DNA from 2 places in the Nocardioides perillae genome. Region 1 is predicted to be linked to the other one. Evidence: riboswitches for the same ligand, from Rfam matches in the RefSeq annotation. Region 1 holds a riboswitch; the other holds the start of a gene.

Region 1 (3,197 bases):
ACGCCGCTGCTCCTCGACACGCCGCTGCTCGGCCGCGCGCCGGCGCTGCTCCTCGGCGCGCTCGCGCACCCGGCGCAGGAAGGCCTCGTCGGCTGCGGGGTCGCTGGCCGCCATCCGGCCCGGGCGGTCGTACTCCGGGAAGGCCGGTTGCGAGCGCTCCCCGCGGCGGGGGCGGTCACGCACCGGGCGCCCGAAGGCCAGCCACACCACCGACCCGACGAAGGGGAAGAGCAGCACGGCGAGCAGCCAGCCCCAGCGGGGCAGCAGCCGCACGTCGTCGTCGCGGCTGGTCAGCACGCCGACCAGGCAGAAGATCCAGAGTGCCAGGACCAGTGGTCCCACCACGATGGCCAGACGTGCCACGGCGACCCCCGTCGTCGGGCGCCCCGACGGCGCCGTCAGCGCAACCTAGCGCCTCGCGGGCCCTCGCGGGGGCCTCGTGCGCCGTGCGTCGCGCCCAGGGTGGTGCTCGCCCGGGGCGTCCTCGTCGTCCTCCTCGTCGCGCTCCTCGTCCTCGTCGGGCACCCACTCGAGCAGGTCGCCGGGCTGGCAGCCGAGCACGCGGCACATCGACTCCAGGGTGGAGAAGCGCACCGCCTTGGCGCGGCCGTTCTTGAGCACCGCCACGTTGGCCGGGGTGAGGCCCACGGCCTCGGCGAACTCGCCGACCCCCATCTTGCGGCGGGCGAGCTCGACGTCGATGCGCACCACGATCGCCACTCAGATCACCGCGTCGAGGTCGGTGCGCAGCGAGGTCGCCTGCACGAGCAGCGCGCGCATGACCACCATCAGCAGCGCGAGGACGCCGGCGGCGGTGAGCACGACCAGCAGCAGCAGCGGTGCGCCGGGGTCGTCGGCGGTGGAGCCGACCCACAGGAAGAGTCCGGTGAGCAGCGCGCACCCCGCGAAGACCGCGACGACGATCCCGTCGACCCACCGGAAGGCCGCGGGGCTGAAGATGCGGTCGGCCTGCACCATCCCGAGCAGCCGCCAGGTGCAGACGATGACGACCTGGACGCAGGCCAGCCCCAGGACGAGGACCGCGAGCAGGACCCACCGCTCCGCGCCGACCGACGGGTCCTGCTCGGCCTCGTAGGCCAGCTGACCGGGGATCGAGAAGGTCTGCAGGAGCAGCAGCAGCCCGAAGGCGACGACGAGCAGGAGGCGGAGGGGCAGCACGGCCCGACGGGCGAGGTCCATGGCGGGAGCATGCGGGTTGATCTATCGAATGTCAATATTCCTCGATCGAGTGTCGGTGGACGCGTGCGTCGGTACGACGCTCGAGCCGGTAGTGCTACGGTCGTCGTCGTCCACCACGGGAGCTCGCGGCAGCGGGCTGAGAGGGAGCTGGAGCCGCTCCGACCGTCGAACCTGATCCGGGTAGTGCCGGCGAAGGAAGCGGAGGCGCTGTGCTGTCCCACCCCGTCCTGTCCCGGCCCACCCCGGGCCCGGCTGCTGTCCCGCGGTTGACCTTGCTCGTCGACGCCGCCGACGACCTCGCGCTGCTCCCGGACCTCGCGGCGGCGGGCGTCGACGGCTTCCAGGTGCGTGCCAAGGCGGTCACGGACGCCGAGCTGCTCTGCCTCGCACGTCTGGTGATCGGCGCGGTCGCGCCGCTCGGGGCGTCCGTCACCGTGTGCGACCGCGTCGACGTCGCGCTCGCCTCCGGCGCTGACGGCGTGCACGTCGGCGCCGACGACCTCCCCGTCGCCGAGGTCCGCGCGCTCGCGGACGCGGTACGCCCTGGGCTGCTGGTCGGGGCCACGTGCCGCGACCGGGCGGGGGTCGTGCGGGCAGCGGCCGCTGGCGCGTCCTACGCCGGGATCGGGCCGGTCCGCGCCAGCGACTCGAAGGCCGGGTTGCCCGAGCCTCTGGGCGTGGCGGCCGTCGCCGCGGCCGCCGGGGTGCTGCCGCTGGTCGCGGTCGGCGGCCTCGACGCCGCCACGGCCCGGGCGACGCGGGCGGCCGGGGCGCAGGGTGTGGCGGTCATCGGCGCGGTCTGGCGAGATCCCGACCCGGTGGGTGCAGCGGAGGTGCTCGTCGCGGCGGTCGGCTGATGCCGCGCGTGCGGGTGCGCGGGGCCGGCATCGTCGGGCTCGCCTGCGCCGACGAGCTGGCCCGCCGCGGCCACGAGGTCGAGGTCGTCGATGCCCGGCCCGGCAGTGGGGCGAGCCGCGCGGCCGCGGGGATGCTGAGCCCGTCCAGCGAGGTCTGGCACGGCGAGGAGGTGCTGCTCGGCCTCGGGGCCGAGAGCCGGGCCGCGTGGCCGGCCTGGGCGGCCCGGCTCGGTGTGCCGCTGCACACCGGCGGGGTGCTGCTGGTCGGCCTGGACGCCGGGGACCTGTCCCAGGTCGAGCGGCAGGCGGCGCTGCTGACCCGCCTCGGCGCCGCCGCGGAGCCGTTGGGCGGGCGCGAGCTGCGCCGGCTCGAGCCCGGCCTGGGCCGGGTGACGGGCGGCGCCCTGCTGCGCGACGACGCCGCGGTCGACCCGAGAGCGGTCGTGGCGGCGCTCCACGAGCGCGTCGAGGTGCACGCCGACCCTGGCCCGGGACCGTGCGACGTCGAGGTCTGGGCGACCGGGGCCTGGTTGCCGCGGCCGTGGCGACACCTGGTGCGCGGCGTGCGGGGCGAGGTCGTGCGGCTGCGGTGCGGTGACCCGCCCTGCCGGACGGTGCGCGGGTGGGTGGCCGGCGCGCCGACGTACGTCGTGCCCCGTCCGGGCTCGCCCGGCACCGCCGTGGAGGTCGTCGTCGGCGCGACCAGCGAAGAGCACGACGGCCCGCCGGTGCCGACCCTCGGCGGTGTGCACCGGTTGCTCGACGGCGCCCGACTGCTGCTGCCCGGCCTCGACCGCGCCGAGGTCGTCGAGGTCCTCGCCCGAGACCGGCCCGCCACCGCCGACGGCCTGCCGCTCGTCGGGCCGGCTCCGCAGGGTCGGCCCGACGGCACCGGGCCGGGGTCAGGTGCCCGTCACCTGCTGGCCGCGGGCCACCACCGCCACGGGGTGCTGCTCGCCCCGCTCACCGCCCGCCTGATCGCGGACCTCGTCGACGACCCGGCCGCCGACCCCCACCCCGCCCTGGACCCGAGGAGGACCTCGTGAAGATCACGCTGAACGGCGAGCCGACGGAGCTCGCCGGCCCCACCACCCTCGCTGCGCTGCTCGACGAGCGCATCGACGCGCCGCGCGAGGGCAC
Region 2 (3,197 bases), 3.1 Mb from region 1:
CGCTCACGACGAGCAGCTGCAGCACCGACAGCGCGGCCGCGGCCTGCAGGTCGAGCAGGTTGGTCGTCAGGAGGTAGACCTCGGTCTCGACGGTCGCGTAGCGCAGGCCGCCGAGCGTCAGCACGACGCCGAAGGCGGTCGCGCAGAAGAGGAAGACCACGCTGCCGGCGGCGACCACCGCGGGCCGCAGCGCGGGCAGCGTGACGGTGCGCAGCACCTGCCACGGCGTCGCGCCCAGCGCGGCCGCCGCCTCGGCCGGCCGCGGGTCGAGCCCCTCCCACGCCGCGCCGACGGCCCGCACGACCACCGAGACGTTGAAGAACGCGAGCGCCGCCACGATCGCGACCGGCGTGCCGTCGAGCCCCAGCCCGCCGAGCGGCCCGGCCTCGCCGAGCAGCTGGCGGAAGGCCACGCCGACCACCACGGTCGGCAGCACGAACGGCACGAGCACCCCGGCCCGCAGCGCCCGCACGCCGGGGAAGCGCAACCGGTGCAGGGCGTACGCCGCCGGCAGGCCCAGCGCCAGCGCCAGCGCCGTGCCTGCCGCGGCCGACCAGAGGGTGAACCACAGCACCCGCCGGGTGCGCGGGCGGGCGAGCACGTCGAGCACGCCGCCGAGGTCCCAGGCCCCGTCGGGACGGAAGCCGCGGTCGAGCATGCCCGCGACGGGCAGCAGGAAGAAGACCCCCAGCACCGCCACCGGCACCACCGCGAGCGCGGCGAGGCCGAGGAGCCGGCCCGCCGCGCCCTGCCCCGTCACGGGGTCACCCGGTGACGACGTCCGTCCACGTGCGCAGCCAGTCGTCGCGGTTCTCCGCGACCTCCGCCGGGTCCACCTCGTAGGGGGTCTCCGGGCGCTCCGCGAAGCGCGCCCAGTCGGCGGGCAGCTCGACGTCGTCGCGCACCGGGAAGACGTACATCGACTCCGGCAGCGCGGCCTGCACCTCGGGCGAGAGCAGCCACTCGAGCACGACCTCGGCGCCGGCGGGGTTGTCGGCGCCCTCGAGCACCCCGGCGTACTCGACCTGCAGGAAGCAGGTGTCGAGCAGGGCCGCGGTGGTCGTGCCGCCCCGGCCGTCGAGGGTGAAGGCCGGGGAGGAGTCGTAGGACACGACGATCGGGCGTGCGCCGTCGCCGCCGCCCGCGGTGAAGTCGACGTAGTAGGCGTCCGACCAGCCCGGCACGACCTCGGCGCCGTTGTCGACGAGGTCGCGCCAGTAGTCCGGCCAGTCGTCGCCGTACTCGGCCACCGTGCTCAGCAGGAAGGCCAGGCCGGGCGAGCTGGTGGGCGCGCCCGGGGTGACCAGCAGGTCGCGGTAGCGCGGGTCGACGAGGTCGTCGAGCGTCTGCGGCGGCTCGAGGCCCTCGCGCTCGAACCACGCGGTGTCGACGTTGACGCAGACGTTGCCGTTGTCGACGGGCAGCAACCGGTCGCCGCCCTCCTCCAGTGCGTAGGCCTCGGCGCCCGGCGGCAGCGCGACGGAGGACTCGGCGAAGACGCCCTCTTCCAGGGCTCGGGAGGCGAAGGTGTTGTCGACGCCGAAGGCGAGGTCGCCGGTGGGGCTGTCCTTGGTCAGCACCAGCCGGTTGGTCAGCGTGCCGGCGTCGCCGCTCGCGCGCTGGGTCAGCTGCAGGCCGCTCTCGGCCTCGAAGTCGGCGACGAGCTCCTCGGGCAGCGCGAAGGACTCGTGGGTCACGAGCACCACCTCGCCGGTCGGTCGGCCGGCGGAGCCGGTCGGGTCGGAGGCGGGCGCCGCCTCGTCACCGCCCCCTCCGGTGAGGGTGCAGGCGCTGAGCAGGGCTGCGGTCAGCAGTCCGCTGGTGAGCGTGGTCGTGGTGCGGGCGCGCGCGGGCAGGCGCATCGTGGACTCCCTTCGCCGGTGCTAGCCGGAGCAGGTTCGGAGGGTCTGCGGCTGGTCCGCACTCTCAGCACGCTCGCGCGTGCTCCCCTGTCTGTGCCGCCCAGCGTAGCCCTGCGCTCGTAGGGTGTGCGCCGTGACCCCGACCCCCGGCCCGACCGTCCGCGACGTCGGCTTCGACGACCTCGACGCACGCACGGCGTACGCCGTGTGGCGGCTGCGCCAGGACGTCTTCGTCGTCGAGCAGGAGTGCCCCTACCCCGACCTCGACGGCCGCGACCTCGAGCCCTCGACGCGGCACCTGCTGCTGGAGCGCGACGGCGGCCTCGTCGGCTACGCGCGGGTGCTCGACGAGGGCGACCACGCCCGCGTCGGGCGGGTGCTGCTCGACCGCTCGGCGCGCGGGCAGGGCCTCGCCGACCTGCTGCTGCGGACCGCGCTCGAGGGCCTCGAGCAGCGCGAGGTGCGGCTCGACGCGCAGTCGCCGCTCGCCGACTGGTACGCCGGCTTCGGCTTCGAGGTCACCGGACCGGAGTTCCTCGAGGACGGCATCGGCCACCTGCCGATGCGCCGGCCCGCTCAGCCGGCCGCGGGCACCAGCGCGTAGCCCACCGCGCCCTCCGCGTCGGTCTCGGCCGTCGCCTCGCCGCGGGCGACGAGCAGGCGCAGGTGCGCCTGGGTCTCCATCACCGCGAGGGCGCTGTCGAAGACGCCGAGGTCGGCGTACGCCGTGTCCCTGCTCGTCCACGGCAGCACCCGGGCGACCTCGAGCGCCGTGGCCGCCCCGCCGCGCACCGCCGCGGCGCACCGGGCGAGGCGCTCCTCGTGGTGGGCCAGCAGCTCGTCGACGCGCGCGTGGGCGCTGGCGACGACCGGGCCGTGCGCCGGCAGCAGCCGGGCGTCGGGCAGCCCGCGGACCTTCGTGAGCGAGGCGAGGTAGTCGCCCAGGGGCAGCTCGGCCGGCACCGGCTCGAAGCCGATCGACGGCGTGATGTGGGGCAGCACGTGGTCGCCCGCGAAGAGCAGGCCCGCCGCGCGGTCGGCGAAGACGAAGTGGCCCTGGGTATGCCCGGGGGTCGCGACGGCGTCGATCGTGCGCGAACCGACCGCGACGGTGTGGTCCCCGTCGAGCCAGTCGTCGGGGTAGGAGAAGAGGGCCTCGTCGGGCTCCTCGTCGCCGAGCACCATGCCCCAGGCGCGGGCGAGGTCGTGGGCGCCGGCGGCCCGCAGCTGCGCCGCGGCGGGGTCCTCCGACAACCCGCCCTCCGCGGCCGCGCGCACCAGGTCGAGCGTCGGCTTGTCGCCCAGCCCGAGGCTGACCCGCGCCAGGCCGAGGTC

What was found. Region 1 has a riboswitch for thiamine pyrophosphate ahead of BJ989_RS15385 (thiamine phosphate synthase). Riboswitches for the same ligand answer to the same signal wherever they lie in the genome.
Region 2: another riboswitch for thiamine pyrophosphate. It lies ahead of BJ989_RS00755 (thiamine ABC transporter substrate-binding protein); the one in region 1 lies ahead of BJ989_RS15385 (thiamine phosphate synthase).

Annotation. Positions count from the first base shown of each region.
Region 1 covers NZ_JACCAC010000001.1:3,271,472-3,274,668, reverse strand. Annotated here, with positions in the region: gene BJ989_RS15400 (PLDc N-terminal domain-containing protein) at 1-363, opposite strand, end outside; gene BJ989_RS18905 (helix-turn-helix domain-containing protein) at 409-720, opposite strand; gene BJ989_RS15390 (DUF2975 domain-containing protein) at 721-1,200, opposite strand; TPP riboswitch at 1,306-1,417, shown strand; gene BJ989_RS15385 (thiamine phosphate synthase) at 1,467-2,057, shown strand; gene BJ989_RS15380 (FAD-dependent oxidoreductase) at 2,057-3,103, shown strand; gene thiS (sulfur carrier protein ThiS) at 3,100-3,197, shown strand, end outside.
Region 2 covers NZ_JACCAC010000001.1:155,787-158,983, forward strand. Annotated here, with positions in the region: gene BJ989_RS00750 (ABC transporter permease) at 1-760, opposite strand, end outside; gene BJ989_RS00755 (thiamine ABC transporter substrate-binding protein) at 765-1,862, opposite strand; TPP riboswitch at 1,853-1,961, opposite strand; gene BJ989_RS00760 (GNAT family N-acetyltransferase) at 1,996-2,466, shown strand; gene BJ989_RS00765 (MBL fold metallo-hydrolase) at 2,439-3,197, opposite strand, start outside.